One region of the Desulfotomaculum defluvii genome, then DNA from elsewhere that is predicted to be linked to it. Evidence: a T-box and tRNA genes for the amino acid it is inferred to sense, from the RefSeq annotation. Region 1 holds a T-box; the other holds one or more tRNA genes.
The links. The T-box of region 1 lies ahead of ileS (isoleucine--tRNA ligase). A T-box ahead of a tRNA ligase gene usually reads a tRNA of that ligase, here a tRNA-Ile.
Positions count from the first base shown of each region.

Region 2: it encodes a tRNA-Ile, which carries the amino acid that the T-box ahead of ileS (isoleucine--tRNA ligase) is inferred to sense. The anticodon was not compared.

Region 1 is NZ_BAAHYV010000008.1:293,388-308,328, forward strand. Features, by position in the region: gene ACYQ03_RS16800 (ammonia-forming cytochrome c nitrite reductase subunit c552) at 1-313, shown strand, start outside; gene ACYQ03_RS16805 (cytochrome c biogenesis ResB family protein) at 313-1,503, shown strand; gene ccsB (c-type cytochrome biogenesis protein CcsB) at 1,500-2,351, shown strand; gene ACYQ03_RS16815 (BsuPI-related putative proteinase inhibitor) at 2,522-3,754, shown strand; gene ACYQ03_RS16820 (FmdB family zinc ribbon protein) at 3,790-4,014, opposite strand; gene ACYQ03_RS16825 (MBL fold metallo-hydrolase RNA specificity domain-containing protein) at 4,221-5,801, shown strand; gene pgeF (peptidoglycan editing factor PgeF) at 5,818-6,636, shown strand; gene ACYQ03_RS16835 (winged helix-turn-helix domain-containing protein) at 6,658-7,368, shown strand; gene pnpS (two-component system histidine kinase PnpS) at 7,362-8,717, shown strand; gene ACYQ03_RS16845 (biotin/lipoyl attachment domain-containing protein) at 8,850-9,827, shown strand; gene ACYQ03_RS16850 (YggS family pyridoxal phosphate-dependent enzyme) at 9,845-10,522, shown strand; gene ACYQ03_RS16855 (cell division protein SepF) at 10,536-10,973, shown strand; gene ACYQ03_RS16860 (YggT family protein) at 11,000-11,254, shown strand; gene ACYQ03_RS16865 (YlmH family RNA-binding protein) at 11,255-12,046, shown strand; gene ACYQ03_RS16870 (DivIVA domain-containing protein) at 12,093-12,632, shown strand; gene ACYQ03_RS16875 (DUF167 domain-containing protein) at 12,824-13,111, shown strand; T-box leader at 13,234-13,463, shown strand; gene ileS (isoleucine--tRNA ligase) at 13,519-14,941, shown strand, end outside.
Region 2 is NZ_BAAHYV010000007.1:83,274-98,214, reverse strand. Features, by position in the region: gene ACYQ03_RS07555 (tripartite tricarboxylate transporter substrate binding protein) at 185-1,186, opposite strand; gene ACYQ03_RS07550 (UxaA family hydrolase) at 1,390-2,550, opposite strand; gene ACYQ03_RS07545 (UxaA family hydrolase) at 2,556-2,834, opposite strand; gene ACYQ03_RS07540 (Ldh family oxidoreductase) at 2,915-3,952, opposite strand; gene ACYQ03_RS07535 (hydroxyacid dehydrogenase) at 3,976-4,926, opposite strand; gene ACYQ03_RS07530 (FadR/GntR family transcriptional regulator) at 5,301-6,035, shown strand; tRNA gene ACYQ03_RS07525 (tRNA-Val) at 6,129-6,204, opposite strand; tRNA gene ACYQ03_RS07520 (tRNA-Glu) at 6,215-6,290, opposite strand; tRNA gene ACYQ03_RS07515 (tRNA-Ile) at 6,380-6,454, opposite strand; tRNA gene ACYQ03_RS07510 (tRNA-Asn) at 6,462-6,536, opposite strand; gene rpoD (RNA polymerase sigma factor RpoD) at 6,607-7,710, opposite strand; gene dnaG (DNA primase) at 7,707-9,521, opposite strand; gene ACYQ03_RS07495 (deoxyguanosinetriphosphate triphosphohydrolase) at 9,721-10,722, opposite strand; gene ACYQ03_RS07490 (flavodoxin family protein) at 10,731-11,339, opposite strand; gene thpR (RNA 2',3'-cyclic phosphodiesterase) at 11,564-12,133, opposite strand; gene nhaB (sodium/proton antiporter NhaB) at 12,439-13,971, opposite strand; gene ACYQ03_RS07475 (pyridoxamine 5'-phosphate oxidase family protein) at 14,280-14,768, opposite strand.

The DNA of each region.
Region 1 (14,941 bases):
AGAGCAACTAAAGAATATGGTTTATAAGATTCAGGACCAACACCACGAGATTTTGGACATCGCTGGTAATACTAATGTTAAGGCGGTTAATGCCATCAAAGAGGCAGCGGCTGCACCGGGTGTTGATGAGAAATTACTTGAGGAAGCAAGGCAGTTACATCGTCAGTCCCAGTGGATGTGGGATTGGGTTGCCACAGCCAATGGCATGGGTTTCCATAACCGCCAGGAAGCAGCAATGTTTCTGAGTAAGTCCATCGATTTGGCTCATCAAGCCATTCAAACAGCCGAAAAAGCACGGGGGTCTGCCGAATAATGATTAAAATATCTTCATCCATTATAGGGACATGGGGTTTTTTGACCTCCATGTCCCTAGGATTAATTCTTTTGTGTTTGTTAATTGCCCTTTCTATATTGGGAACCTTTCAGTCGGGGATCTTTGTTTCACCCTGGTTTCTAGGGTTAAGCGCCCTATTAACTCTAAATATGCTGGGATGTATGGCAAAGCGTATTAAAGGGCTGATAAAAAGAGAGCAAGGCGTTGTCAAGGTATTAACTAAGCAGGGTCAGCATAGAATTGTAACTTTGGAAAATTGCCCACCTCAAAAAGCAATCCAGGAGGCAACAAAAGAATTGCGTCGACTGGGATTTCGAATTCGAACCTCTAAGGTTAAGCAAGATCAATTACTGCTAACCGGTAAAAAGAAAACCTGGTCCAATTTGGCTTCTCCTCTGTTGCACTTGGCCATGATTTTCATCATCGCAGGCAGTGTCGTAGGTGCAATTTGGGGTCATGAGCAATATGTAGAAGTTACTGCTCCGGGGAGGGCAGAGCTAAGTCAGCAGGGTTTTCCCTTTGATATTCAGGTTAAAAAGTTTTCTATTGAACAGTATGAGGATGGGACACCCAAACAATATACTTCTTTAATTGAAGTTTTGTTAGCCAACGAAAAAAAACTGGAAAAAGCTGTTTCAGTAAACCATCCACTTAATTATCAAGGTGTCAAGATCTACCAGACATCCTACGGCTATCAATTGCAGGGTGCCGTAAGGGATGAGAAACATACCTTTAATTTTAATATCGAAGAAGGGGAACGAATTTTATTAGGGGGTCCTGCCCAGTTGGAATTGGAGGTTCGCTGGCCTAGATATGTTGTTTACAGCAATGGAATGCCCTTTTCCATGGGTATAGCAGAATTGGAAGTGCCAATCGATTTAATGGATAACCAAGTGGTCTTCACAAACCGTACCCCCTATACTGGTTTACAGATAAAGAAGGACCCAGGTTTACCCCTCATATGGTTGGGTTTTATCCTGTTCCTAATGGCATTACCCGTATGTCTTTATGTTAAGCCTAATCAAATTTGGCTGCTCCTAGGCCCAAGCACCTCAGGTACAGAGCTTCGATTGGCCGCCCAGCACCGAATATGGGGAAAGAAACAAGAAGAACAGCTATTAGAAAAACTAAGTGGGATTTCCCAGGAGGAGTGTTCTCTTCACACATGATACCAATAACTGAACAACTTACCTTTGATGCAACCCTTTGTCTTTATGCCCTAGGGGCCATGCTATTTTTGATTTATGCTGTAACCGAAAAATTGCCACTGGTTAAATGGGCCATCCTAACTGTGGGGATAGGTTTTCTAGCCCATACAGCAGGCCTGATCATACGAACTATAACCGTTCAACGGTTACCCTTTGTCAATATGTACGAGTTTGTTATCTTTTTTGCCTGGGGTGTTATTTTAGCCTACCTAGTCACCCAGCAAAAACATCCGGTACCTTTACTGGGTACGGTGGTTGTGCCAGTGGCGGTGCTGTTATTGGCAGCTGCTAGCATAATGAATGGCGCAGTGAGACCCCTGATGCCTGCTTTACAAAGTTATTGGTTACACTCCCACGTGGCTACGGCAGTGCTGGCCTATGGTGCCTTTGGGGTATCCTTTGGGATTGGTGTACTTTATTTAATCAGAGATACCCAGCCACTATCCCTTGGTTCCAGTGGGCCTGGCAATACAGCCTTAGCCCAGGGGGTCTCCCTACTACCAAACACAGAAACATTAGATAAACTACTGTACCGGGTGATTGCCTTTGGTTTTGTCTTCCTAACCCTGGTATTGATCACTGGAGCAGTATGGGCCGAACAGGCCTGGGGTACCTGGTGGAGTTGGGACCCTAAGGAAACCTGGGCACTGATCACCTGGCTGGTCTATGCCCTATTCTTGCATGGGCGTTTTACTAGAGGTTGGCAGGGAAGACGTACTGCCTGGCTTGCCATCTTTGGCTTTGTTGCAGTGATTTTTACCCTGTTTGGTGTTACCTGGCTGATGCCTGGGATGCATAGCTATAGTTAGTCTAATGCGTACGATTGTGCGACAGCGGGGACGGTTCTCCCTGTCGCAAAAATCATAAAGTCACAAACTTAAAATGCGACAGAGAGAACCGTCCCCGCTGTCGCATTCACACTTTCCTTTATTGCGGCATAGAATGTGCTAAAGACTTTTGTCGAAAGGAAGGGACAGTGATGGCAGTATATATTGTGCAACCAGGGGATACTTTCTCAAGAATAGCCCAGCAATATGGCATTTCAATCTCGGAACTTCAACAATTAAATCCTCAGGTTTCAAACATTAATCTGATTAATGTGGGACAACAATTAACGGTTCCCAATGGAGAAGAAGACATCATCAGTAACGAGAATCAAGAAGAAGCAGCTGAACTATCCAATCAGTTTGACAATCAAATTGAATCCCAATTAGCCACTCAGTACAGCACCACCATTAATACCGTCTTAAGGGTGCAAGGTATTAGTGGTGCCCAATATACTAGCAGACTAGTGAATGGTTTGCTGTATATTTTAGTGATTGGTGATGGTGATTTCGCCCGGGGGGAACGGATTCCCATTACTCTATACAAAATCAATGTAACCAACCGTCCCATTACTTTACGATATTCCACCGGCCAACGGTTTGATCTGATTGTCCGCAGGGCTGCCGACCTTGTTGAGGTTTGGCGTTACTCCCGAGGCAGATTTTTTACTCAACAATCCGGTACTGTAACAATTCGTCCAAATCAATATGCTATCTACCGTTATACTTGGGATCAAATTAATAATTTAGGTAACCAGGTTGCAGCGGGTAATTTTATTCTAGATGCTATTAATGTTGCCCAAGGTTTCAGAAATCAGTCCATAAGAGGAAGATTTAGAATTCGCGCTGGAGTTACACCGACACCACAACCCACAAGACCACCTGGTCCCGGTGCCTGTACTGGTGAAAACCTGCTAACTAATAGCAGTTTTGAAAGCTGGCGTACAGCTACTCAGCCAGCTGGCTGGAGTGCCAGTAATGTTCGTCGTTCTAACATTGCCTTTAGTGGTCGATACTCAGTAGAGATGGGTAATGACCCCAGTGAACGATCGACACTCTCTCAAACCTTTCCTATCACGGCTGGTAGTAATAACCGGATAAGTTTCCGGGTCGCTGAAGATGTCGAGGGTTCCCGCGTTGGTAACTTCCAATTTGGCATTCAAGCACTTTTCCGTGACAGGTCCGGTAGGGTGGTTGGTGTAGCTCCTCAAGGACCTTTTTCACCAGCTATTATTGAAGATGAACGCTTCGAATTATTTACCTTTACCACAGGGGATGTTCCCGGTACAGCGGTAAATGCAGAACTGGTATTCACCTTTACTCCCCGCCCTACCAACAGAAGCCGTATCCGTATTGATATGGCTGAAGTACGCTGCTTAAGTCTATAAAGAAAAATCCCCGGGGGAATTTTCATCCCCGGGGATTAGCTTCTACAGCCATCGCAATTACTGGAAGTACAACCACGGCAACTGTCACCACGGCTACCCGCTAGTGCGCCAGGATTGTTTAGAGTAAAACCAGACATTACCCTTATAGGGTTATCAGCTTTACAAGAAGGACAGGCAATGTTTTCTCCGTTTTCACCTAGGGAGCAGAGTTTCTGAAACCGATGGTCACAGTGTTTACAACGAAATTCATATATAGGCATAGTGAACACCTCCGTGTTAAACATCAATAGTATGACCATACTTAGAGTAAAAGTATCTTACAGATTTGTCAAGTTAGCTATTAGCCCTTTACTATTGGCCAAAAGCTAAGGACCAAAAGCTAAGGGCAAATAGCTAAAAAAATGAAGGTTTTCGTAATATTTTCAAGAAATAAGTAGTAGAGTTTAGAACGGGGGAGGTTATATAAATGTATATTCAGTTTTTGGGAGCAGCCCAAACCGTTACAGGTTCTTGCTTCTTAGTAGATACAGGTTCTACCCGTCTATTGGTTGATTGTGGTTTGTTTCAAGGCTCCAAGGAAATAAAAGAGCGCAACTACCGTAATTTTCCTCTGGCACCTTCTAGCGTTGACTTTATTTTATTGACTCATTCCCATATTGATCATAGTGGTCTGATTCCTAAATTTATCAAGCACGGCTTCAAAGGGAAAGTTATTGCCACCTCAGCCACTGTAGATTTATGTGAAATATTACTACCTGACTGTGGGCACATCCAAGAGATGGAGGTTGAACGAAAGAACCGTAAGTACCGTCGACAGGGACGGAAAACCATAGAACCTATTTATACCGCCGAAGATGGTGCCCGGGCGTTAAATTATTTTGAAAGGATTCAATACAATGAGGTGATTCCTATTAGTCCGGATATTCGGGTTTGTTTTAGAGATGCCGGACATATCTTAGGTTCTTCTATTATTGAAATGTGGGTAAAGGAGAATAACAAAGAAACTAAGATCGTCTTTTCCGGGGATATTGGTAATACAAACCAACCCTTTATTAAAGACCCTTCTTTTATTGCTGAGGCAGATTATGTCATTATGGAATCCACCTACGGCAACCGAGTGCATGAAGATATCGATAACAAATTGGAGCTCCTGCAAAAAGCCATTATTGATACCCATAAAAGGGGTGGCAAGTTAATTATCCCTGCCTTTGCCGCTGGGCGAACCCAGGATATTCTGTACAGTATCAATCAATTGCGTATAAAAAATGCCATTCCAGATATGCCACTTTATATAGATAGTCCTATGGCCATCCGGGCTACGGAAATTTTCCGTAATAATACGCAAATTTATGACCAGGAAACCAAGGAATTAATTGCCCTAGGACACAACCCTTTGGAAATGTCTAACATCAAGACCACCCTGTCTATGGAAGAATCAAGGCAACTAAATTTTTACAATGGCCGGGCCATCATTATTTCCGCCAGTGGCATGTGTGATGCCGGGCGAATTAAACACCACCTACGACATAATCTCTGGCGTTCAGAATGTATGGTTTTATTTGTGGGTTATCAGGCAGAGGGAACCCTAGGGCGTCGTATTCTCTCTGGTGAAAAAACAGTCCGGATTCACGGGGAGGAAGTTGCCGTCAAGGCGGAAATTCGCCATATCGATGGCTATTCTGCCCATGCCGACCAACCAGCCTTATTGAATTGGGTAAAACAGTTCTCCAAAGACTTAAAAAAGGTATTTGTGGTGCATGGTGAAACCACTGCTGCGGCTGAATTGACAAGATTAATTAGTACATCAGGGATTTCGGCACAAGTACCGGGTTGGTTAGAAAAAATCGACTTGACACCCGATCTGCCAAAACAAGTTGTGCCAGAAATTTTTGTTGATACCTGGCATAGCATTAATGAAAAGATGTCCAGAATTATGCAGGGAAATCTGTCTCCTACCCAGTATTCCGTGCTGTTACGCCAATTGGCCCAGTTTGAGGCCCAGATAAATGAGGTTGTACAGGAGGATGTTAACGAGAATATTAGCTAAGGAGCGGTTGAGTTAAATGCAGGGAATAACCGTTGACAAAAAGGATAATTGTCAGTTTATCCGGTTCAATGCTTTTGCTAAGGAAAATCGAATTGTCCATGGTTTTACTACAAGATTGGGGGGCGTTAGTGAGCGACCCTATCAAGAATTAAACATGGCCTTTCATGTGGGTGATAATCCAGAGCATGTTAGGACCAACCGTAAAATAGCTTGCCAAGCATTGGGAATTAACCATAAAGATCTTGTTGCAGCTGTTCAGGTACATGGCAAACGGGTCAAAGTAGTTGGTACAGAACACCGTGGACTGGGGGCCATTGATTATGAAACAGCCTTACCGGACACAGATGCTTTGATTACTAATGTACCCGGTGTGCCTCTTTCCAGCTATTATGCTGATTGTGTACCGCTACTTTTTTATGATCCAGTGAAAATATGCGTGGGGTTAGCTCATGCAGGTTGGCGCGGGACGGTACAGCGAATTGCCGCTGAAACAGTGCGGCAGATGATGAAGGCCTTTGGCTGTAGCTCCAGGGATATTCTGGTAGGAATTGGGCCAGCCATTGGTCCCTGCTGTTATCAAGTGGATAAACCAGTTCAACAAATGGTAGCCAGCCAGTTTAAAGAATGGCCAAAGCTGCTTACACCTGTAGGTGACAACCACTGGCAACTGGACTTGTGGGAAACCAACCGCAGTGCTTTATTGGAGGCGGGAATTGAACAGGAAAATATTACTACAGCCGGGCTGTGTACTGTTTGTCATAATGATATGTTTTTTTCTCATCGTGCAGAAAAAGGAAAAACTGGTCGGATGGCATCATTGATTATGATAAAGTAATCGAAAGAAAGGGGATAAGTAATGCCCAAGGTTCTTGTGGTGGATGATGAACAACCCATCCGTGAGTTAATTAAGTATAATCTTGAACGGGAAGGATTTGAAGTAATTCTAGCTGCTGATGGGGATGCGGCCTTGGTAATGGCCCAAAGAGAACTTCCAGATATTATATTATTGGATGTCATGCTGCCAGGTCAGGATGGTCTAGCTGTCTGCCGCACTTTAAATCAGCAAAGCACCACCCGTGTTATCCCCATCATTATGCTCAGTGCCCGGGGTGAGGAATTAGATAAAGTCTTGGGCTTGGAAATGGGAGCAGATGATTATATTACCAAGCCCTTTAGCCCACGGGAGCTGTTGGCCCGCATTAAGGCGCGCCTAAGGAGGCACACTGTAGAAAATAAGGCATCAGATGATGCGGGTAAAATTACGGTGGACAAGCTAACCATTGACCAAGAGCGGTTTATTGTATCATACAATGGCATAAAACAAGATCTTACGCCTAAGGAATTTGAGCTATTAAGGTATATGGCTAAAAACCCTGGCAAGGTATTTACAAGGGATTTCTTATTGGAGCAAATTTGGGGTTATGATTTCGGCGGTGACTCTAGAACGGTAGACGTTCATATTCGTCATATCCGACAAAAATTGGAGCAAATACCTAATGCACCTCAATTTATTGAGACTGTTAGGGGAGTCGGCTATCGTTTCAAGGAGGTAGTAGAAGGGTGTTAAAGGGGATTAGGCAGCGAACCTTAGCAAGTTATGCCTGCCTTTTTTTTATCTATCTTCTGCTTACTTTACTTTTTTCCTTTGGCATGGTCAATTTTCTTACCGTTCTGCTAGGAGCCTTTTGGATTACAGTTTTCATGGCTTGGTTGACGCTAAGACGGTTAATTAAGCCAGTTGAACAGATTACCTCTGCAGCCCAGGAAATGGCTGGGGGTTTTTTGGATACTGAGATCCGGGTAGAAGGTGAAGAGGAAATAGATGATCTGGCCTGGAGTATTAACTACATGGCCCGGCAACTTAGAAAAAATTTAAACGTAATTACCGAAGAAAGAAACCGTGCCCAAGCTATTTTAAACAGTATGGCGGACGGGGTCATTGCCCTAGATAAGCATGGTCATGTAATTTTGATCAACCCCGTGGTAGAGGGTATATTTAACATCAAAGCATCAAATTGGCTAGGGTATAAACTTATAAAAGTTATTCGTAATCACGAATTAGAAGAGCTTTTTAGAAAGGCGCTGCATGAGATGCAGCCGGTTGCCAATAGTGAACTACAGGTCTTAACACCAAAGCCTAAGTTGTTTCGTATCCATGTTACGCCCCTAAAGGGAAATAATGATGAGAAGATTGGGGTAGTTGGTCTTCTAACCGACGTAACGGAGAGACGGAAGTTGGAAAGTATGAGGACTGATTTTGCAGCAAATGTTTCCCATGAATTGAGAACACCCCTCACATCCATTAATGGTTTTGTGGAAACCCTATTGGATGGAGCCATTGAGGAACCAACAATTGCCCGAAAATTTTTGGAGATTATCAGTGCCGAAGGGAAACGCTTAGCAAATCTTATCGATGATCTATTAAAGCTGTCCCGTTTAGAAGATCGGAGCACTAAGCTAAGTAAACAACCTGTTGATTTGGCTGAGCTAATCAGGAATATGATGACGATGTTTGAAGGACGAGCCAAAGAAAAAAATATTACATTAACGACGGAGATACAGGATCATTTGCCCACCGTACCCGGAGATCAGGGGTTCCTATCGCAGGTCATGATTAATCTACTTGATAATGCCATAAAATATACCCTTCCCGGTGGAAAGGTTTATACTTCAATTACCTTTAACAAAGAAGAAGTGAAAGTGGCAGTGTCTGATACTGGTATAGGTATTCCAGAAGAAAATTTACCTCGGGTATTTGAGCGCTTTTACCGTGTTGACAAGGCCAGAAGTAGAGAGATGGGGGGTACAGGTCTAGGGTTGTCAATTTGTAAGCACATTGTTGAGACCCATGGTGGGAAAATTTACGCAAAAAGCAACTCCAAAGGTAGTACCTTTATTTTTACCTTGCCCTTGTAGGCACAGATATTTGCAGTAGAATAAGGAGAGTTAATCAATTGAAAATAGGAAAAAACGCCCTAATGGGTGTTTTTTTTACAAAGGAATTCTTTGCTACCCCGTCGAAAAGTTTTAACTGGCATATTTAGGCAGGTGATACTTTTGACCCCAAAAAATGCTAGCAAGTCAAAAAAAAGAGGTTCTAGAAAAAAGCTAGTGATAAAGGTGATATTTCTTTGTTTAGGTTTACTTCTATTGTTTTGGTTTTTGTTAGGTCTTAAGGGCTTTATATATAGAAGTTTTGCACGCATTGAAGCCCTAGAGCCTGGGCAACTTACAGGAAAAATTTTAGCAGAAGCCGTATTGATTAAGCATGAATACCTTATCCATGCTCCTCTAAAGGGAGTAATGAAGTATTCTATTTCAGATGGTCAAAGGGCAAAAGGGGGTACTACCCTTGGTATATTGGAAGCACCTAGTATGGATACTATCTCGGGATTAAAACAGTATGCCGTAAATGCTCCCCATGGTGGTATGTTTTGTAGACATATTGATGGACTGGAAACTATTTTAGTTCCTGGCAATTTAGATGTTGTTGAAATACCACCTTTGGATAAAATAAATACTGGCACTGATTCACCAGTAGGTGGAAATGTTGAAAAAGGTGCCCCTGTAGCCAAAGTGATTGATAATTTGGCACCAATATTTTTAGCCGGTGAACTTCAAACTGAGAATTTTAAACAGCTGCAACAGCTTAAGGACAAAGAACTAAAACTACAATGGGAAAATCAACTGGTTTCAGCAAAGGTAGATAAATTGTTAAACGAAGCAGAAAAGAAAGGTTTCATCTTGGTCTTAAAAAATTATCCAGATGAAATCCTACATCACCGAAAAATCAACTTTGAAATTATCACAGGGGAGACCGAGGGTTTACTTATACAGGAAGAAGCACTGGTAAGTAGGGATAACAAAGAAGGTTTGTATATTATTTGGAAGGGCCTTGTCCGCTGGGTGCCTGTGAATATAAATGGTCGTTTAGATGGACAAGCAGCAATTGAAGGTACGGATATACAGCCTGGTATATCCTATGTAGTCAATCCAAGGTTTGTCCGGGAGGGGGACAAACTTTAGAAAAGGCGGGAAAGACATTGAGTATCGCTAATAATCTTTCAGTTATAAAAGAAGAAATTATTGCAAGTGCGCTAAAGGTTGGGAGAGATCCCGCAGAGATTTCATTAATTGCAGTGACAAAGAATGTCTCTGCGGCCAAAGCAAAGGAATGTGTTGCTGCAGGGGTTCTTAATTTAGGAGAAAACAGAGTCCAGGAATTACAGAATAAGTTTCCAGAAGTACACGGGGCCCGTTGGCATTTAATCGGTCACCTGCAAACCAACAAAGTAAAATATATAATGGGTCAGGTTGCACTGGTACACTCATTGGATAGCTGGACGTTGGCTGAAGAGATTGACAAAAAATCATTGGCAGCGGGTATTGTAACACCAGTATTGGTACAGGTCAATGTGGCCGGGGAGGAAACAAAGTTTGGTCTAGCACCCCGAGAGGTGCGCGATTTTGTTTCAGATGCGGCAGCCCTATCCGGTGTTGTAATCCAAGGATTAATGACCATTGCACCTTTTGTGGATAATCCCGAGGAAGTTAGGCCAGTATTCAGACAGTTAAAAGAGCTTGCCAATGGTTTGCGGGATATTCCGGGAGTAAGTATGGAGCATTTGTCTATGGGTATGACCAATGACTATAAGGTAGCCATTGAAGAAGGGGCGACTCTGGTAAGAATAGGAACGGCTATTTTTGGCAGTAGGTACTAAAGGAGGGAATTGGATGGCTATAGGTATGTTTGATAAAATTCTGGGTTTTATCGGATTTGATGAAACGGAAGAACAACCAGAAGAAAGGGTGGCCGAAGATAAGAAAGAAAACCTGCAGCAGGTAAAAAGGAAAAACGCGCCTGTTGTTAGTATTCACTCAGGTCGTCAACTTAGAGTGGTTGTTTGTGCACCGGCATCCTTTGATGAGGCACACCAGATAGCGGAAAACCTAAAAAACCGGAGAGCCGTTGTGGTAAATTTAGAAAAGGCTGGTGTTGACCAGGCGAGGCGTATAGTGGATTTCATTAGCGGAGCAACCTTTGCCTTAAATGGTGACATGCAGAAGGTTGGGCAAAATATTTTTCTCTTTGTACCCAGTAATATTGATATAGCTAATGAGACAAGAAAAGAAACCAAAGAAAAAAGTATTTTTGCCTGGGCCAAATCATAAAAAGTTAAAAGATGACGGGGTGAACCATGTACAGTTTATTATCTTTTCTCGAGGTAGCTTTTTGGGTTTATGAGATGATGTTGTTAGCAAGAATTTTATTATCCTGGTTTCCACACAATCCACATAACTCAATAATCCGATTCCTTTACGAAACAACTGACCCATATCTAAATATTTTTAGACGAGTGATACCGCCCCTTGGGATGATTGATATATCTCCGATTGTAGCTTTCTTAGTACTAAGAATGATTCAATCCTTTATTTTTAACTTGGTAAGATAAATGAGGCTGGATCGCAAGTCCCTTGTGGGTCATGTAACTAGTTCTGATGAAAGGGCTATATTGACAAAGGTTTTAGACACAGTGGAAACTGTATTAAAAAATCATACTCCTCAGTTAACCCATTTTTATGACCCGTATCATACGGGTCTCATCATTTCATTGCTGGAAAGAATGCAAGACTTAGATTTTGCCACCTATGGTGGCTACGAAATAGCAGAAAGAGCCCGTACGGCCATTTTCCCAGACTATTTGGATGGTACAGACATCGATTATGAAATTACCATCTTGGAAGTAGAAGGTAATTTTAAAATGGTGAAGGTTAATCACCGGGATTTTTTAGGTTCATTATTAGGATTAGGCCTAAAACGTGAAATGGTTGGGGATTTAATTATTACCCCTAAGGGCTGTCAGGTGATGGTAGCTCAGGAAGTTGCTCCCTACCTAATGACAAATTTGACCAAAGTTCATAAAGTTGGGGTGGAAGTTAGGGAAATTGGCCCCATGGAGTTAGTATTACCGGAATTAAAAGTGAAAGAAATCAAAACAACTGTTGCCTCCCTCCGTTTAGATGCTGTGGCCGCAGCTGGTTTTGGCACCTCCAGAAGCCGCATTGCTAGGGAAATACAAGCGGAAAGACTAAACTTAAATTGGCATACTTGTTCAAATCTGGCTGCCCCGGTCCAAAGTGGAGATATGCTATCTATACGAGGGCGGGGGAGAGTAGAAATATCTGAGATTAAAGGAAACACCAAAAGTGGTCGAATAGGTATAGTATTAAAACGTTATTTATAGCTTGGGACAAGCTCCCAAGGTAAAATAGCAGCGGGGGTGTTTCAAAATGAGTTACTTGACGCCAGTGGAGATTCAGGCAAAGGAGTTTGCCAAAGTCCTAAGGGGCTATGACACCAAACAAGTAGATGCATGGATGCAAAAAATAAAAGACAACTATGAAAAAATGTATATAGAAAATCAGGAGTTAAAAGAGCAATTAAGCCAGAGTCAAGAAAGCATTGTCCATTACCGGGATTTAGAGGATGCTTTACAGCGCACCTTAGTGATGGCTCAAAAAAGTGCTGCAGATATGAAGAATAATGCTGAACAGGAATCTAGAATTCTACTAGAGCAGGCCAAACTTTCGGCCCAAACCATTACTCAGAAGGCTGAGGACGAGGCTGATTGTATGGTGAAGGATGCATCTCGTAAAGCCGAGGAGATGCTAAAAATGGCTGAAGCAAGGGTTGAAGCCATTTTGGTAGAATATCGTCATCTGGAGAAACAAGCCAATGTTTTTAGGGCAAAATTTAAAGCCCTGTTAGAATCCCAGATGGAGCTCGTTGAGGGGAAAATACAGGCAGTGGATGAGGGGAGCACGGCATAATATAGCTATTAGCCATTAGCTAAAAGCAAAAAAGCCCACAGCCATGGGTAAATGAGCTGACGGCTAATTTTAGTTTTAAACAAAATGTCACTTACGGTATCGTTGAATTGTCGGGACATTTTTCAGATAGCTAAAGGCTCAAAAGTAAAGTCTAAAGGCTCAAAGCTAATGGCTAATTGGGGGTGGACCGGATGATAGACATTAAAGAGGATCAAAATGGGGTTGTGGTAAAGGTACGGGTTCAGCCAAGGGCTTCTAAAAACAGCCTGGCTGGTGAGATGGAGGGAGCCTTAAAAGTTCGTCTGACTGCACCTCCAGTGGATGGGGCTGCCAATGAAGCTTGCTGTAAGTTTTTGGCGGGGGTTTTTGGAATAGCTAAATCTAACATTGAAATTATCTCAGGTCATACTGGTCGAAATAAATTGGTCCGGGTACGGGGAGTCAGTGAAGCAATGGTACGTTCTGTACTTAGCTGTTAGCCATTAGCTATTAGCCTTTAGTCGTAGACTAAGGCTAACAGCTAACAGCTAGTGCGACAATTATTTGCAAATGTTGACCTTCTGCTTGCTTTTGGTTATAATAATTCTGTTTATGAATATTTACAGAACCTTTGAATGGGATAGTAGATGGTTGGTAACTGTACAGAGAGTCCGGTACTTGGTGGAATCCGGATCAGCACCATCCTTTGAAGATCACCCGGGAGGTGCCCTGCTGAAACCTGAAAACAGGGAGTAGGTTAGGCCGGTTGCGTTGCCGTTATCAATGTATCGAGTGTTCAGGCTTAGCCTGTTCATGAGGGTGGTACCGCGGGTAAAATAGCTCGTCCCTTTTGGGACGGGCTTTTATTTTTTCTTAATTAAATGCAAAGGTCAGGAGTGAAATACAGGTGGATTATGGCAAAACTCTAAATTTACCTCAAACAGGTTTCCCTATGCGTGGAAACTTACCCCAGAGGGAACCGGAAACTCAAAAGTACTGGGAGGAGATTGACCTCTACAACAAAGTACAGGAAAAAAACAAAGGTAAAACCAAGTTCATTCTGCATGATGGCCCCCCTTATGCCAATGGGCATATTCACTTAGGACATACTTTAAACAAAGTGTTAAAGGATATGATTGTCAAATACCGTTCCATGAGCGGCTATGATGCCCCCTACGTACCAGGTTGGGATACACACGGTCTGCCCATTGAGCAACAAGCTATTAAACAATTGGGTCTTAACCGCCACCAAGTAAACCCAGTAGAGTTTCGAGCCAAATGTAAAGATTATGCTTTAAAGTGGGCTAACACACAAAGTGAAGAATTCCAACGTCTAGGGGTCAGGGGTGATTGGAAAAACCCTTATTATACCCTGATACCTAAATACGAAGCTACCCAGGTTCGTGTCTTTGGTGAGATGGCTAAAAGAGGTTATATCTACAAGGGCCTAAAGCCAGTATACTGGTGTGCCAGCTGTGAAACTGCTCTAGCTGAGGCAGAAGTAGAATATGCAGATAAAACTTCTCCGTCTATCTATGTAAAATTCCCTGTAAAGGATGGAAAGGGTGTTTTACCCCAAGATGCAGCGGTGGTAATCTGGACCACCACTCCCTGGACCTTACCGGCTAACGTAGCCATCAGTGTGCATCCAGAATTTGAATATGTACTGGCTTCTTTGAAGGGACAGAAAGTTGTTGTAGCCAAAGAATTACTAGAAGCCTTCAAACAAGCTGTGGAAGCTGAAGAGATTGAAGTTTTGGCCACCTATCAAGGGGAACAACTGGAGCGGATTATTTGTCAGCACCCCTTTATTGAAGATAGAGAGTCTCTGGTTATTTTAGGGGAACACGTAACACTGGAAGCAGGAACTGGGGCGGTACACACAGCACCAGGACATGGTGAAGAAGACTTCCAGGTTGGTAAAAAGTACGGACTGCCTGTATTGGCTCCTGTTAACAACCGTGGTAAATTTACCGCCGAGGGTGGTAAGTTTCAGGGTCAGTTTATTATGGATGCCAACAAGTCCATCGTCGAAGAATTAAAAGAACGGGATGCTTTAATGGGCCACGTTAATATTAAACACCAGTACCCCCACTGTTGGCGCTGTAAGCAACCTATTTTCTACCGGGCCACTGAGCAGTGGTTTGCATCGGTGGATGGTTTCCGTCAAGAAGCACTTGAGGCCATCCGCAATGTAAAATGGGTACCTTCCTGGGGTGAAGATCGTATTTACAATATGGTAGAGGGTCGTGGCGACTGGTGTGTTTCCCGTCAGAGGACCTGGGGTGTGCCCATCCCCATTTTTTACTGCAATGATTGTGGTAAAGAAA
Region 2 (14,941 bases), on a different contig from region 1:
ATGGTATAAATATCATGAATTCTTCCCTAATAAATTCCACAGATGATCCTTGGTACCATTACGGGTAATTATTTTATAAGAACTCTCGTAATAATCTGCAGGATATTATTAAAAACTTTAACAATAAGTCTGAAAATCTCTTTTAAAGGGTAGGGGTTTATTCCCTACCCTTTAGAAATCCTAATTATTTCTTAAGCAGATCGTATTTGGTTAATAATTCTTTAGCTCTTTCATTCTCTTCCATAACAAATTTCTCAAAGTCTGCTCCACTCATATAATCATGAGGCTGACCAGCCTTTTCCATATCTTTGATGTAATCAGGATCATTGCAAATCTTTTCGAAGGTATCCCGCAGGAATGTCAGACTTTCTTCAGGAATTCCTTTGGGTGCTACAAAGCCACGACGAATGTCAGATACTACATCGACTCCTAATTCTTTCAAAGTCGGTACATCAGGTAGTGCCTCATACTTTTCTTCGGTAGCAATACCTAGAATAGTCATTTGATCCAAACTACGCATTACGTCGTTGTAGTTACCAATCATGACATCCAGTTCACCACCCAGCAGAGCAGCGTTCTGGTCAGCGGCACCTTTATAAACAACCTGGGCAACCTTAATACCAGTCTTATCTTGCAGGTCTAGTAATGTCAGGTGGTGTCCAGTAAAAGTACCCACAATACCCATTTTTAGCTTATCGGGGTTAGCTTTTGCATAATCAATAACTTCTTGAACGGATTTAAATTGGCTACCTTTTTTAACTACGATAACCTGAGGGTCATTTACAACCTGAGCAATGTAATCAAACTGATCAACACCAAACTGAGCACCCTGGCCTAGAGGCTGTAGGTTAATGTGAGGTACGTTTACCCCACCAATGGTATAACCATCAGGTTTGGACTTGGCAATTTCAGAAAAACCAATGGATCCGCCGGCACCAGACTTATAAACAAAGACCCAGGGTTGTTCTGGTACATATTTGTTCCAGTATTTTTGCATAATCCGAGCTTGTACGTCACTGGAACCACCTGCTGTGAAAGCAATAATCATATTAACAGGTTTTTCAGGATAATTAGCAGCTGCTTTGCCATCCTTATCTGCACCTTCTTTGTTGCCAGCACATCCGGTTACAAGGCCAATGGCCATGACTAAAGTTAGAACAATTGCTAATAGCTTAATCTTACGCACGTAGAGACCTCCCTCCAATTTTTGAGCTAAATTATTAAATTTCTAGAAAGCTAGAAAATCTACTTGTAAATAGTCCGAATATTTTACCTTTTAAGCGCATAAATAAATAAGGTTCACTGAGATTAATTGTACTTAATTTAATATTGGCAAAAGGTACTGACATTCAGTCAGTACCTTTACCTTTCAGTAAATACCCTACTGAATTAAGCGGAGCGATAAAGCTTGGTCAGAACGAATTCCTTATGACCCAGAGTTTCAGCATTAGTGTTACGTCCATTCAGAGTACGAATCATCATTTCCATTAACTTATCTGCTGCACCATCCAGATCCATTTCACCACGTAGAATACCAGTTAGCTCTACGTCAATGTGTTCAGACATGGTTTCTACAGTAATGGGGTTTGCAGATACTTTGATTACAGGAATGATGGGGTTACCTACAATGTTGCCCTGGCCGGTGGGGAAAAAGTGTAATACAGAACCAGCAGCAGCCATCAGGGTTACACACTCAGCAGCAGCCGAGGAAGTATCCATGAAGTGCAGGCCTTTGCCCTGGGGTGCTTCGGCAGGTGCCAGTACGCTTTGTACCTTTGCTACTTTACCGATCTTTTGGATGTTACCAAGGGCTTTTTCCTCAATGGTGGTTAAGCCGCCGGCAATGTTACCCTGGGTGGGCTGGGTGCCGCACAGGTCTACACCTTGGTCAAGGATGAACTGGTTATAATCGGTCCAGGTCTTCATGAATTTTTCTCTTACTTCGGGGGTAGCGCAGCGATCTGCTACCAGATGTTCACCACCGGTTAACTCGGAGGTTTCACCGAAGAACAGGGTCAGACCCATGGGATCCAGACGGTCATACAGACGACCGATGGAGGGGTTGGCAGCCAAACCAGAGGTGGTGTCAGACTCACCGCATTTGGTGGAAACGGTTAGCTCATCCAGTCTGCACTCAGTTCTTTGTAATTCAGTGGCATACTGAACAAACTCTTTAGCTTTCCAGGAAGCCATTTCCACGGTTTTGAAGTCACCGTGACGCTCGATGGAGAAGCCAGCAACTGGTTTACCAGTCTTGGCAATACCTTCAACAATCAGGTTGGTCCAGTTGGGTTCGATACCGATAACAACTACAGCAGCAACGTTGGGGTTGCAACCAGTACCAATCAGGGTACGGAAGTGCAGTTCTAAGTCTTCACCAAACTGCAGACGACCATAGGGGTGAGGTAAAGCCATGGTGCCTTGAACGTGAGCGGCCACTGCTTCGACAGCTGCGTTAGAGATATCGTCAACAGGTAAAATAATTACGTGGTTACGGCAACCAACGGTGCCATTTTCACGGCGATAGCCCATAAAAGTTGGGATGTTCATTATATTTACCACCTTTCAGTTTTTAAGTTGTGAGTATGTACATGTTCACCCTTTTTAATGTCAGCAACGGTTTTACCAACGGGGATGTGATACTTGATGATTCTTTCACCGTTAGCAATGTCCTTAAGGGCGATTTTGTGACCCAGGGGAATGTTGCTAATGGCTTTAATTTCAATGGTTTGATCAGAGTCTTGAATTTTACCGGTTACAGTTTCACCAGCTTCAATATCAGCCACTGCAACCCCAACCATATCTTCGGGGTCGTGTACTAAAAACTTAATCAATTGAAACTCCTCCTTTTTTGTCTGGGGTTTTATAACTTTTTACAGGGCGGTAGGAATTACAGCTCCTGCAAAGCTTTGCCTTAGCCTAAAGTTGGTACACCTACTGTTTCAGCCAATTGATTTAATTCATTTAGTAATTGGTCGGGTACAGGAACGCCTTCTACTTTACGGGTATTGGCTTTATTAGTTCTGCGCTCTCCAGGGATAAAGATTTCTTCTACCCCTTCCGCTTTTGGCGTCTCTTTAATCTCCCTTATCATTTGCTGCATTCTGTCATTAAATTCATCAATAGGCATAAATTTTGATACATCCAGTGCCATAAAGGAGTGACCTATATCTACTGGTTTGGTACTTTCATCATAAATCCAACCAACTTCCTTACCTACGGCTGACCCACTTAGAACACCCGCCATGATTTCCACAGCCAGAGCCATGGCATAACCCTTAGGACCTGCCATTGGCAGCACTGCACCGGCTAAAGCAGCCTTGGCATCGGTGGTTGGTTTACCATCTTTATCAATGGCCCATCCTTCTGGAATTGGTTTGCCTTGTTTGGAAGCTAAGATAATATGACCTCTGGCAACAATGCTGGAGGACATATCTACCACAACTGGCTGCTCTTTGCTGGGAAAACCAAAGGCAATGGGGTTGGTACCAAAGTATGGTTCTCTACCACCCCAGGGTGGAATGCCAGATGGTGTATTGGTAAAGGCAAATCCAATCATACCAGCAGCCGCAGCCTGCTTACAAAAGTAGGAAGAAGCCCCATAATGATTGCTGTGTTTTACTGTTACACCGCCCATGCCAACTTCTTTAGCCAAGTTAATGGCCACTTCCATTGCTTTTACACCGACTAATTGCCCTAAACCATTATCACCGTCAACCACCGCAACAGCAGGAGCAGTTTTGTTCACTTTAATACTGGCTTTGGGGTTAATCCGACCATTTTGAATGCGGGTTGTATAAATAGGAAGCCTGCTAATGCCATGAGTATCTAGACCTTCTAGACTTGTATCTACTAATACCTCTGCTACAATGTCGGCATCTGCCTTAGGAACACCCACACCCTGCAAGAGGTTGGAGCAGAATTCAAGCAATTTTCCTGCAGAAAAATTCATTGTTCACCCTCCGGTTCTTAGAATTACCTTACTACGCACATGGATCCTTGACCACGTAAAACCTTGATACATTCACGGGCCACCAGTTCTGAGGTGCGAACCTGCGCTTCTTCTGTAAGCCCAGCAATATGTGGTGTCAAGATTACGTTGTCTAACTCCAGCAGTTTATTGCCTGTTGGTGGTTCCTTTGCTAAAACGTCTAGGGCAGCACCTGCGATGGTGTTGGCCTTTAGTGCTTCATAAAGATCTTCTTCATTGATCACGCCACCCCGGGCAGTGTTAATTATGTAAGAAGTTTTTTTCATGGTGCTTAGGCTATCTTTATTAATTAAGTTTCTGGTTTTATCATTCAAAGGAACATGCAAACTTACATAGTCAGACTCGGCCAATACTTTCTCCAAAGAAGTCATGCATACACCGATATCTGTGCAAGCAAGTTCATAGGGTGGCAAAAACGGGTCAAAACCAAGTACATTCATACCCATGGCCTTAGCTCGGGAAGCTAATCTTGCACCAATTTCACCTACGCCGATGAGTCCCAGTGTTTTGCCATAGATTTCTTCCCTAGTCCAGAGTTTACGGTTCCAGTTACCCTGTTTAACATCCTGAGTAGCCTTTTCCAGTGGACGGGAGAAGGAAAACATAGCCGAAAAAACATATTCAGCAACGGAAACAGCATTGGCATTACGAGCAAACACCACAGGAATACCTTTGGCTTTGGCTGCAGCAACATTGATGTTATCCAAGCCTACACCCAAACGTCCGATAACCTTCAAATTAGGGGCCTGAGCCATTAATTCTTCAGTTACTTTTGTTTGGTTTCTTACGATCAGGGCATCGCAATCTTTGATAGCTTCAGCTAAATTGTCACTTTTCCAAAGATTTTGGTCGTAAACAACCTCCCCTAATTCTCTAAGGATCTCCAGACCCTCTTCCCAGATTAATTCAGTTACTACGGTTTTCAATTTACTCACCTCATGTGTAGCAATTATCATAGCTACTTTATTTTTGGTAATTTGCCACAAAAAAATTCTTATACTAAGATAAATTTTTCCACATGGTATGTTTTATTAGGTATGTTTTATTAGGTATGTGGTAATACCAGCTAAAAAGATTGTACAATTGATAACTTAATTAGTCAATAAGAAAATGTCATTGACACGACCTAATTCGACAAAATTAATTTCCCATATTATTAAACTAAATTTTATCTAGATTTTTTCTAATCTTTTTGTCTATTATATAATTGTTAAAATTATTACGATTACATATTGTTTGATATTGTGAAATACTGTAATATACTTTTTAAAGGTATTACCTCTTAAGGATAAAAAGCAGGGGTGTCTATATGTTTAACAATCGAATTGGGCGCGGTGAAAGCCTTCGTAACGAGGTTGCTGGTTATATTAAAAACCTTATAAATACAGGACAATTAAAATCTGGAGACCGTCTTCCCACAGAGCGTGACATGGCGGAGAATTTAGGTGTCAGCCGTACTGTGATTAGAGATGCTGTAAAAACCTTGGCAGGTATTGGTCTACTTGAAGTTAAACACGGAGTTGGTATTTTTGTGGCAACTCCCGATGGTAATATGGTCGGGCAACATCTATCACAACTTCTACATTACCATCAAGATACTCTAGAGTACATTTATGAAGTCCGTATTCTTTTGGAAAAGGCTGCAGCTGCTTGGGCCGCTGAACGTTGTACCCCAGAGGAATATATTAAACTTAAATCCCTTTTGGAGGAAGCTAGAACCATCGATGAAGCTGACTACCCTGAAAGATTCGCAGAATTAAACCACAACTTCCATCTGTTGGTAGCTGAAGCATCACAAAACCCAGTCATAGCCATATTAACAGAAAACATTCTCGATATGATGGATCGAAACACCATTGAAACCCACCTTATACCAGGACGTGCTGTTCGTTCCATTGATGAACACGAGCGTGTTTTGACAGCTATTATTGAACACAAAGCTGATGAAGCAAAAAAGGCAATGGAGCAGCATTTAAGTAGTGTTTTAACTACTTTGCGCAAGAAAAACAACGAACAAAAAGATATTGAGAAGTTTAAGAATTAAGCTATTACGAAAAATGGGGAAGGAAAGCATACAAACCTTCCCCTTTTTCTTCTTAACAAAAGAAAAACCTTACTCAAAAGAGTAAGGCTTTTTTGGTGGGCGATGACGGGATCGAACCGCCGACATCCTGCTTGTAAGGCAGGCGCTCTCCCAGCTGAGCTAATCGCCCATATCTTATTTGGTGACCCCTACGGGATTCGAACCCGTGTTACCGCCGTGAAAGGGCGGTGTCTTAGACCACTTGACCAAGGGGCCGTTTGAGAGGTGAGATGTGAGAAGTTAGAGGTGAGATTTAATTTGAAGAGGTTTTCTCACTTCCAACCTCTCATATCCCACTTCTAAGATGGTGGGCCCACCAGGACTCGAACCTGGAACCAGCCGGTTATGAGCCGGATGCTCCACCATTGAGCTATAGGCCCTTATATTTGGCTCCCCGAGTAGGATTCGAACCTACAACCTACCGGTTAACAGCCGGTTGCTCTACCATTGAGCTATCGAGGAGCATCATCACGAAAGTTATTATACTAAAACAACCCTGTGAGGTCAACCCAATATTTCATTTTTCTTATTTTTAATCTAGATAATCTTTTAACTTCTTGCTACGGCTAGGGTGACGTAATTTCCGTAAGGTCTTTGCTTCGATCTGACGAATACGTTCTCTGGTGACACCGAACTTTTGCCCTACTTCTTCCAGTGTTCTGGCACGACCATCATCTAAGCCAAAACGCAGTCTTAGTACTTTTTGCTCACGGTCAGTTAAGGTCTTAAGAACTTCATCCAATTGTTCGCGCAACAGAGTAAAAGAAGCTTCTTCTGCTGGTGCTCGGGCATCTGCGTCCTCAATAAAATCGCCCAAGTGGGAATCTTCTTCTTCACCAATAGGAGTTTCCAGTGAAACAGGTTCCTGGGCAATTTTCATAATTTCCCGGACTTTATCACCGGAAATGTCCATTTCCTTAGCAATTTCTTCGGGCGATGGCTCCCTGCCCAGTTCCTGAAGCAATTGCCTGGATACACGGATTAACTTATTAATGGTTTCCACCATGTGTACAGGTATTCGTATGGTGCGAGCTTGGTCTGCAATGGCCCTGGTGATGGCCTGACGTATCCACCAAGTTGCATAGGTACTGAATTTAAAGCCCTTACGAAAATCAAACTTTTCTACGGCTTTAATTAGGCCTAGGTTCCCTTCCTGAATTAAATCTAGGAACAACATACCTCTGCCCACGTAGCGTTTGGCAATACTTACGACTAGGCGCAGGTTAGCCTCAGCAAGACGACGTTTAGCCTCTTCATCACCTTGCTCCATGCGTTTGGCCAGTTCTATTTCCTCTTCGGGGGATAGAAGTGGTACCCGGCCAATTTCCTTTAAGTACATTCTAACGGGGTCATCAATACCAATACCCTCAGGAATACTTAAATCTACTTCTACTTCGACCTCTTCCTCAGGTGTATTGTCCACTGAATCATCTACTTCCAGAGGCTCTAAATCGCTGGCTAAGGGGACAACTTCAATACCCATAGCGGAAATCTTTTCATAAATGTCGTCAATTTGGTCTGGCGACAATTCGGTACCCTGAAGGGTATCCATGATTTCGTTATATGTTAGTACCCCGCGTTTTTTGCCTTTTTCAATTAATCCTTTAATTTGTTCTACTTTCGCTTCGTCCCTCATGTTGCCACTCCCCTTTCGGGCCCCTCTGATTTCATGATAAGATTAATCTTACGACTCAGCTGAATTACCCTTTCGGTATCTCCGCTTTTCTCCGCCGCAGCCAATTGCATTAACAATTCATCAAGTTTTGCTTTTTCACTGGATCTTTTTATGGTATTAATAAAATCAGAAAGTATTTGATCTACATTTTCTCCTGGAGTCTCTTGAACCAGTAGACCTCTTACAACCCCTTGGGATATTTCATCTAACTCATCCAATAATTTCGTGGTTGAATTTTGTCCCTTCTCGAGATATACATCAAATATTTTCTGGTATAAACTATTTTGAAAGAAATTAGTGCCTAAGTTCTTAAGAATATAATTTAGAAATTCATTTTTTTCTATGACTAATCGTAGTATACCTGCTTCAGCAACAGATCTCGCGTCCTTTGGCTGCTGAGGCAAAAATTTCCTCATACTTGGTATATTATGACTATTATTTGCAGAATTATCCTTGAATAAAGGTTTTTTTCTAGTGTTTTTTTTATAATTTTTAATTTCCTCCAGCACAGTCTCCCAGTTGACTTGCAAAACTGTGGCCGTTTGTTTAACTGTATCTTCTAATTCAATGGCACTGGCCACAGAAGCCAAATTGGGTAGCACCTCCTGAAGAATTCTTTGCTTTGCACCTGGAGTTTGTAGGCCGTGTTTCTGTGCTGCCTGCAATAACTTATATTGGACCATTGGCATTGCGTGATTAGTTACCTTTTGCCAACCTTCCAGTCCATAAGCTTGAATATACTCATCGGGATCCTTTGCTCCAACTATGGTAGCAATTCTGACTTGGCAGCCTAAATCTTGCAGGATGTCTGCTGATCTAACTGCTGCCTTGACCCCGGCATTATCTGAGTCATAAGCTATAACAACATCGTGGGTATAACTCATAAGTAATTTTCCCTGCTCACGGGTAAAGGCAGTTCCTAAGGATGCTACAGCATTGGTTACACCATGCTGATAGGTTGCAACTACATCCATATAACCTTCCATTAAAACAACATACCCTAGCTCTCTAATACCTTTACGGGCTATATGTAAGCCGTAAAGAAGTTGACCCTTTTTAAAAAATTCCCCTTCTGGCGAGTTTAGATACTTAGGAGAATCATCCCCCATTGTTCTGCCACCGAAGCCCACAACCCGCCCCTGACTATCCCAAATGGGAAACATAACTCTATTTCTAAACCTATCGTAATAACCACCGGATTCCTTCTTATGTACTAGACCTAGCTTTGTCAACTCTTCTCCAGAAATACCTTTGGCTGTTAAAAATCTGGTTAATGAATCCCACCCCGGGGGTGCATAACCTAACTCAAAGTTTTCTCTGGTGGTACCAGTGATATTTCGGGAATCTAAATATTTTACTGCCGGAATGCCTACATCTTTAGTCAAAAGGAAACGGTAAAAATCTCTTACTAGGCCATATATTTTTAATGCTCTGTCTTTCTTAGCTTGCTGGATATTATCCTTTGGTGTAGCCTCTTCAGGAACATCAATACCAATTCTTATTCCCTGGGACCTTACAGCCTCGGGGAAAGAAAGACCCTCCACCATCATTAGAAATTTAAAGACATCCCCCCCAACGCCACAACCAAAGCAGTGAAATATCTGCCTTTCCTGGTTTATGTTAAAGGAAGGTGTCTTCTCCTGGTGAAAGGGGCAAAGGGCCAGATAATTCTTACCGCGTTTTTCCAAATTAATATACCTAGATATAACTTCGACAATGTCAGTTCTTTGCCTAATCTCTTCTATTACAGAATCCGGAATCCGTCCAGCCATAAAATCACCCCTTTATTTCCTTCCTTGTTTTGGTTTAATGGACAGGGGGTTTTTCCTGTTCTTGGAATGCTCCCGGAATCCGAACTACAGTTTAAAGATTATTCGCTACGATTAAAAAATCTCCTGCAACACTTCGACATTTTTTCTAATGGCAACAGCTCTATTATTGCCAATATTTGCATCTAATATAAACACTAACTTATTCTAAAGGAAATCCTTTAGGAATGAATAGTTTTTTGTACTGAGCCACTGCAAAACGATCAGTCATACCAGCGATATAGTCTACTACCACTCTGGAAACATCCTCTTGCTCTATCCTATTTCGCATTTCAAGGGGTAAATGGTGATAGTTTTCAACATAGTAAAGATATAGTCCTCTCACCACATGCCTTGCCTTTTCTTCTTCTTTTTTGGCCTCAGAACCAATATATACATGTTCAAACATAAAGGTTCTTAAGTTGTTCATAGCCTCGTGAATTTGTTTACTCATACCTATTTCTGATTTGCCCATGCTGAATTGTATTAGATCATACACCATTGTATGGATGCGTTGACTATGTCTTACTCCCAGTACACTTAAACAATCCCAGGGAATGTCTCTGATTTCTAATACTCCCGCTCTTAGGGCATCATCAATGTCATGATTGATATAGGCTATTCTGTCAGCTATTTTTACAATTTGCCCCTCTAGGGTTTTAGGTTTATGGGGACCAGTATGGTTCAAAATACCGTCAAGAACCTCGTAGGTAAGGTTTAAGCCATGGTCACCCTCTAAATATTTTACTACTCTGAGACTCTGCTCATTATGCTTAAAACCCAACTCATAGAGGCTATCTAGGACATTTTCACCGGCATGACCGAAGGGAGTGTGTCCTAAATCGTGGCCTAAGGCAATAGCTTCGGTTAAGTCTTCGTTGAGTCCTAAAGCTTTGGCACAGGTTCTGGCAATCTGAGCTACCTCTAGGGTATGGGTTAAACGGGTGCGATAGTGATCCCCTTCTGGGATAATAAACACCTGTGTTTTAAGTTTAAGTCTTCGAAATGCCTTAGAATGAATAATTCTATCCCTATCACGCTGAAATCCAGTCCTTATTGGACAGGGTTCTTCTTGCCGTTCCCTGCCCTGAGTATTCTTACTAAGGCAGGCTAAAGGCGATAAAAATTTTGCTTCAAGCTCCTCGGTTTGCCGGCGAATTTCCATGTGTTATTCTATCCTTTTTTCCTTTTCCGCAAGGAACTGGTGGCTTGGGTCACCTCTGCTACACGGCGGCCAATTATCCTACTGCGATTTGCGGCCAAGGGATCATCTTTCGCAGGTTTTTGGGCACAGGCACCGTGATGCCCAGGATCGTTTCCATAGGCTCCATCCCCCACCAGTGTCATACCATGCACTAACATGATATCTTGTAGGGCACGTACGGTTAGTTCTTGCCCACCAAAACGAGAAGCACCCACAGCAATTGCTGCCCCCACTACATCTACTAAAGCCTTTTCTTTACGCAGTGCTCTGGTTTTATCCCAAAAAAGCTTCATTGGTGAAGCAATAGTACCAAAGTAAACTGGACTACCTAAAATAATTCCATCTGCATTTCTTATCAGTTCCATTAAATTTCCTAGAGGGGTATCCAAATAACAGGCACCCACACAAGGGTTTGTACAAGCATCACAAAACAGTGGATCTGCACTTAACACACATTCCGCCAAGTGAATCAGTTTCGTTTCTGCTCCCAGTTCACTTGCTGCTTCCAATGCTTTACTCAGCATAAAAGCAGTATTACCATCAGCATTGGGACTGCCGTTTAAGCCTAGTATTATCATAATTAACCTCCTAAAAAATAAATTGAGAGGTATCATGATGCAAACAAATAGAATATATTGCATAGTCTATAAAACTCTATGCCAAATTATTTTTGATTAGACCCCTTCTAGTTGTTAGCCTTTAGCTTTTGGCTTTAACTTTAAGCTTCTTTCATTTAGCTGTTAATGACATATTTGGGATGAGACTTCCCACGGCAGCGAAGCCAACGGCTAATAGCTAATGTCTAATGGCTAATTAAGACCGTTTCTAATGTTGTATAAATTGGTCCGGAGGATGTAAGGGTGCTTTGGATCAAATGAATGCTGGTGACTTGCCATTGTCCAAAATTTTCATACTCATGCTTAGCAATTTCTGCCCCTAGTCTAGCTGTGTCACAAAAATCTTTTATTCTAGCTAGGGTCAAGTGAGGAGAATATCTTCGAGACTCCATTATGAAGCCCAGTTTAGCCAAATTTTTATCTAAGGAACTATGTAACGCCAGTAATATATCCTTATGGCCATGTATACCCATCCATAGGACTTTGGGTTTTCCTCTACCCGGAAAGGTACCTAAACCTTGTAATGAAAGAGTGAAGGAGGAAAACTGCTGACAGCTTTGCCGCATGGCTTCAGCAATATCCTTACAGCGATCCTCTGGGGTATCACCGAGAAATTTTAGTGTTAAGTGAAAATTATTCTGACTTACCCACTTCACCCCGGAAGTGTAACCTTTAAGAGAATCCTGTACTGTTGTTAGTCGATCCTTTAACTCCGGGGGTATGTCAATGGCTATAAATAATCTTATACTATTCATTTTTCCTACCTTTTCTATAAATTTATTCGACGGTAAATGAGCAAATCCTCTTTGTGATTTTTTGTTTCACTTAGATTTACCCCATGTGCCTGAACTATTCTAAGCAAAGAAGCCTAGACTTATTATATCTTACCCTTATGAGCCTTGACGGATGTGAATAGACATCAGAGACCTTGGGCCAAGGCTCATGGCCCATGGCCGTTTAGCTGATGGCTAAAAAAAAGCTAGGGTCAGCTATTTGCTGCCCTGCTATGTTTACTAATTAAGAAAACTGAAGTTATGGGGATTCTTCAACTTATTTTTGATTACAACAGGTACATTGTTGCCAAAAGACCTGTAATAGTCATAACAATAGCGTATGGCAGAGCCAGTCTCACCATTTCCATGTAAGACAGGCGAATCAATGGAGCAAGTGCCGAGGTTAATAGGAACAGGAACGCCGCCTGACCGTTTGGTGTAGCAACAGAAGGGATGTTTGTACCCATGTTGATTGCAACTGCCATTTTTTGATACTGTTCCTGCGCAATGACTCCAGCTTCAAACGCTTTCTGCGTTTCTGACATGTATACGGTAGCGACAAATACGTTATCACTAATTGCAGAAAGGATACCGTTTGCCGCAAAGAAAGCGACAAGCTGATTCTGTCCTTCTACGTTCAATAGTACCCACTGAATGATTGGCGTAAACAAATTTTGGTCATGAATAACCGCAACGATACCAAAAAATACCACCAGCAACGCAGTAAACGGCAGTGCTTCTTCAAACGCATGACCGATCTTCCCTTCCTGAATAACCCCGTTGAAAGAGGTAAGCAGGATGATAATCATCAGGCCAATAATACCGACTTCTGCCAGGTGTAACGCCAGGGAGATAATTAACACAACGCCGGTTATAGCCATAATAATCAGGCGTACACGTCCACGAGTATCCATCTCCGCATCCTTAGTTTTTACATCATCTTCCATAACTTTTCGAACAGACTCGGGAAGCTGATAACCGTAGCCCCAAAACTTGGTGACTTCCAAGAAAATGGAAGTTGTATAACCAACGATCATTACAGGGATAGACACAGGTGCGCTGTTTAAAAAGAAATCAACGAAATCCCATTTCATAATGGTACCGATCATTAGGTTCTGCGGCTCACCAACCAGTGTTGCTGCTCCGCCCAATGCAGTACCCACGGCACCATGCATCATCAGATTGCGCAGAAAACCACGGAACTGGTCCAGGTCCTCATAATATTTGCCATCAATAATATGATCGTTATTGACGTCATACTTTTCGTATACTTCTTTGCTGGAAGCAAACTTGTGGAAGATGCTGTAGAATCCATATCCAACGGCGATAATCACCGCCGTTACGGTTAACGCATCAAGAAAAGCGGAAAGAACTGCACCCATTATAGAGAACAGGAATGCAAGCGCGACTTTAGATCGTACTTTGGTAAGGATCTTAGAAAACAGGTACACAAGACCTTCTTTCATAAAAAAGATCCCAGCGACCATGAACATCAGAAGCAAAATAACTGGGAGGTTCATTTGAACTTCGTGATAGATCGAATATGGGTTAGTAAGCCCGAACACAACAGCCTCGATCGCAAGAAGTCCACCTGCAGGAAGCGGATAACATTTTAGCGCCATTGCAAGAGTAAAGATAAATTCGGCAATCAACACCCAACCGGTAACGTACGGACCGGCTGTAAACAACAAAATTGGGTTCAACACCAGAAAAGCGAGAATTGTTGTTTTGTACCAGTTCGGAGCATCACCCAGAAAATTTGCTCTGAATGCTTGTCCAAAACCCATCTCTTTCATCTGCCCCAAGTCCTTTTGACTCATATGCATCCTCCAAAATGAGAATTCTAACGTAGATAAGTATTAATAGGTTAGTTACCCACTGTATTATTCTGCCACATTATCCATTTACGTATTCACATATTGCTACCAAATATTTACCTACTTTCCTGAACAATTAGCTCATTATTTTTTAGGCAGATTTGACAAGTAACAAAAACAGGGTACTGCCTCTTAAAACACTAAGGACAATACCCTTGCTTTATTATATACAGAATCTGATTTTTATACTGTTTTCGCCTCCTTGTGCTCTGCTAATATCTGGCTGCAAACACTTTTTGAAACCATAAATTTTACTTATTACCATTGATAATTTCAATAGCTGCTTTACCTGTCATATGTTCGATTTTGATTTCGATTAAACATACTCTATTCCAGTCTCTTTCAATTTCTTGCTGTCCTTCTTTAATATAATCAGGTGAATATTTTTTAACTAAACTTTCAAGGGCATATCGCCTATCAGAATCCCCTGTAAGAATCCTTGCTCTACCAAAGATGGAAACACTCCTAAAATGGGTAGTAAAAGTTTTTTGCTTTACTTCATCTTTTTCTATCACACAAAATGTTACTTTATCATTCTTTTTTATACTGTCAATCTTATGCCCTTGCTTTGCACTATGTATAAATAGTTTGCCGTCTATATAAACATAACTTACTGGAACGGTATATGGGTAATCATCATCACCAATTACACCTAAAACTCCAGATGTGCATAACTTTATAATTTCAATCGTCTCTTCTCTGCATAATAATTGTTTTTTTCTTCTCATATCTCTAAACATAATTACACCTCTAATTCTTTCGCTAATTTAGTTTTTTTTCATTATTGTACAATAATATAAGCACTAACACATTAGCCGCAAAAAAGACCAACCACCAATTTTTCACTATTATGGAACACTTCTTAAAACCATAAATTTAATAACTATTCTGATTAACTGCACAAAATAAGAAG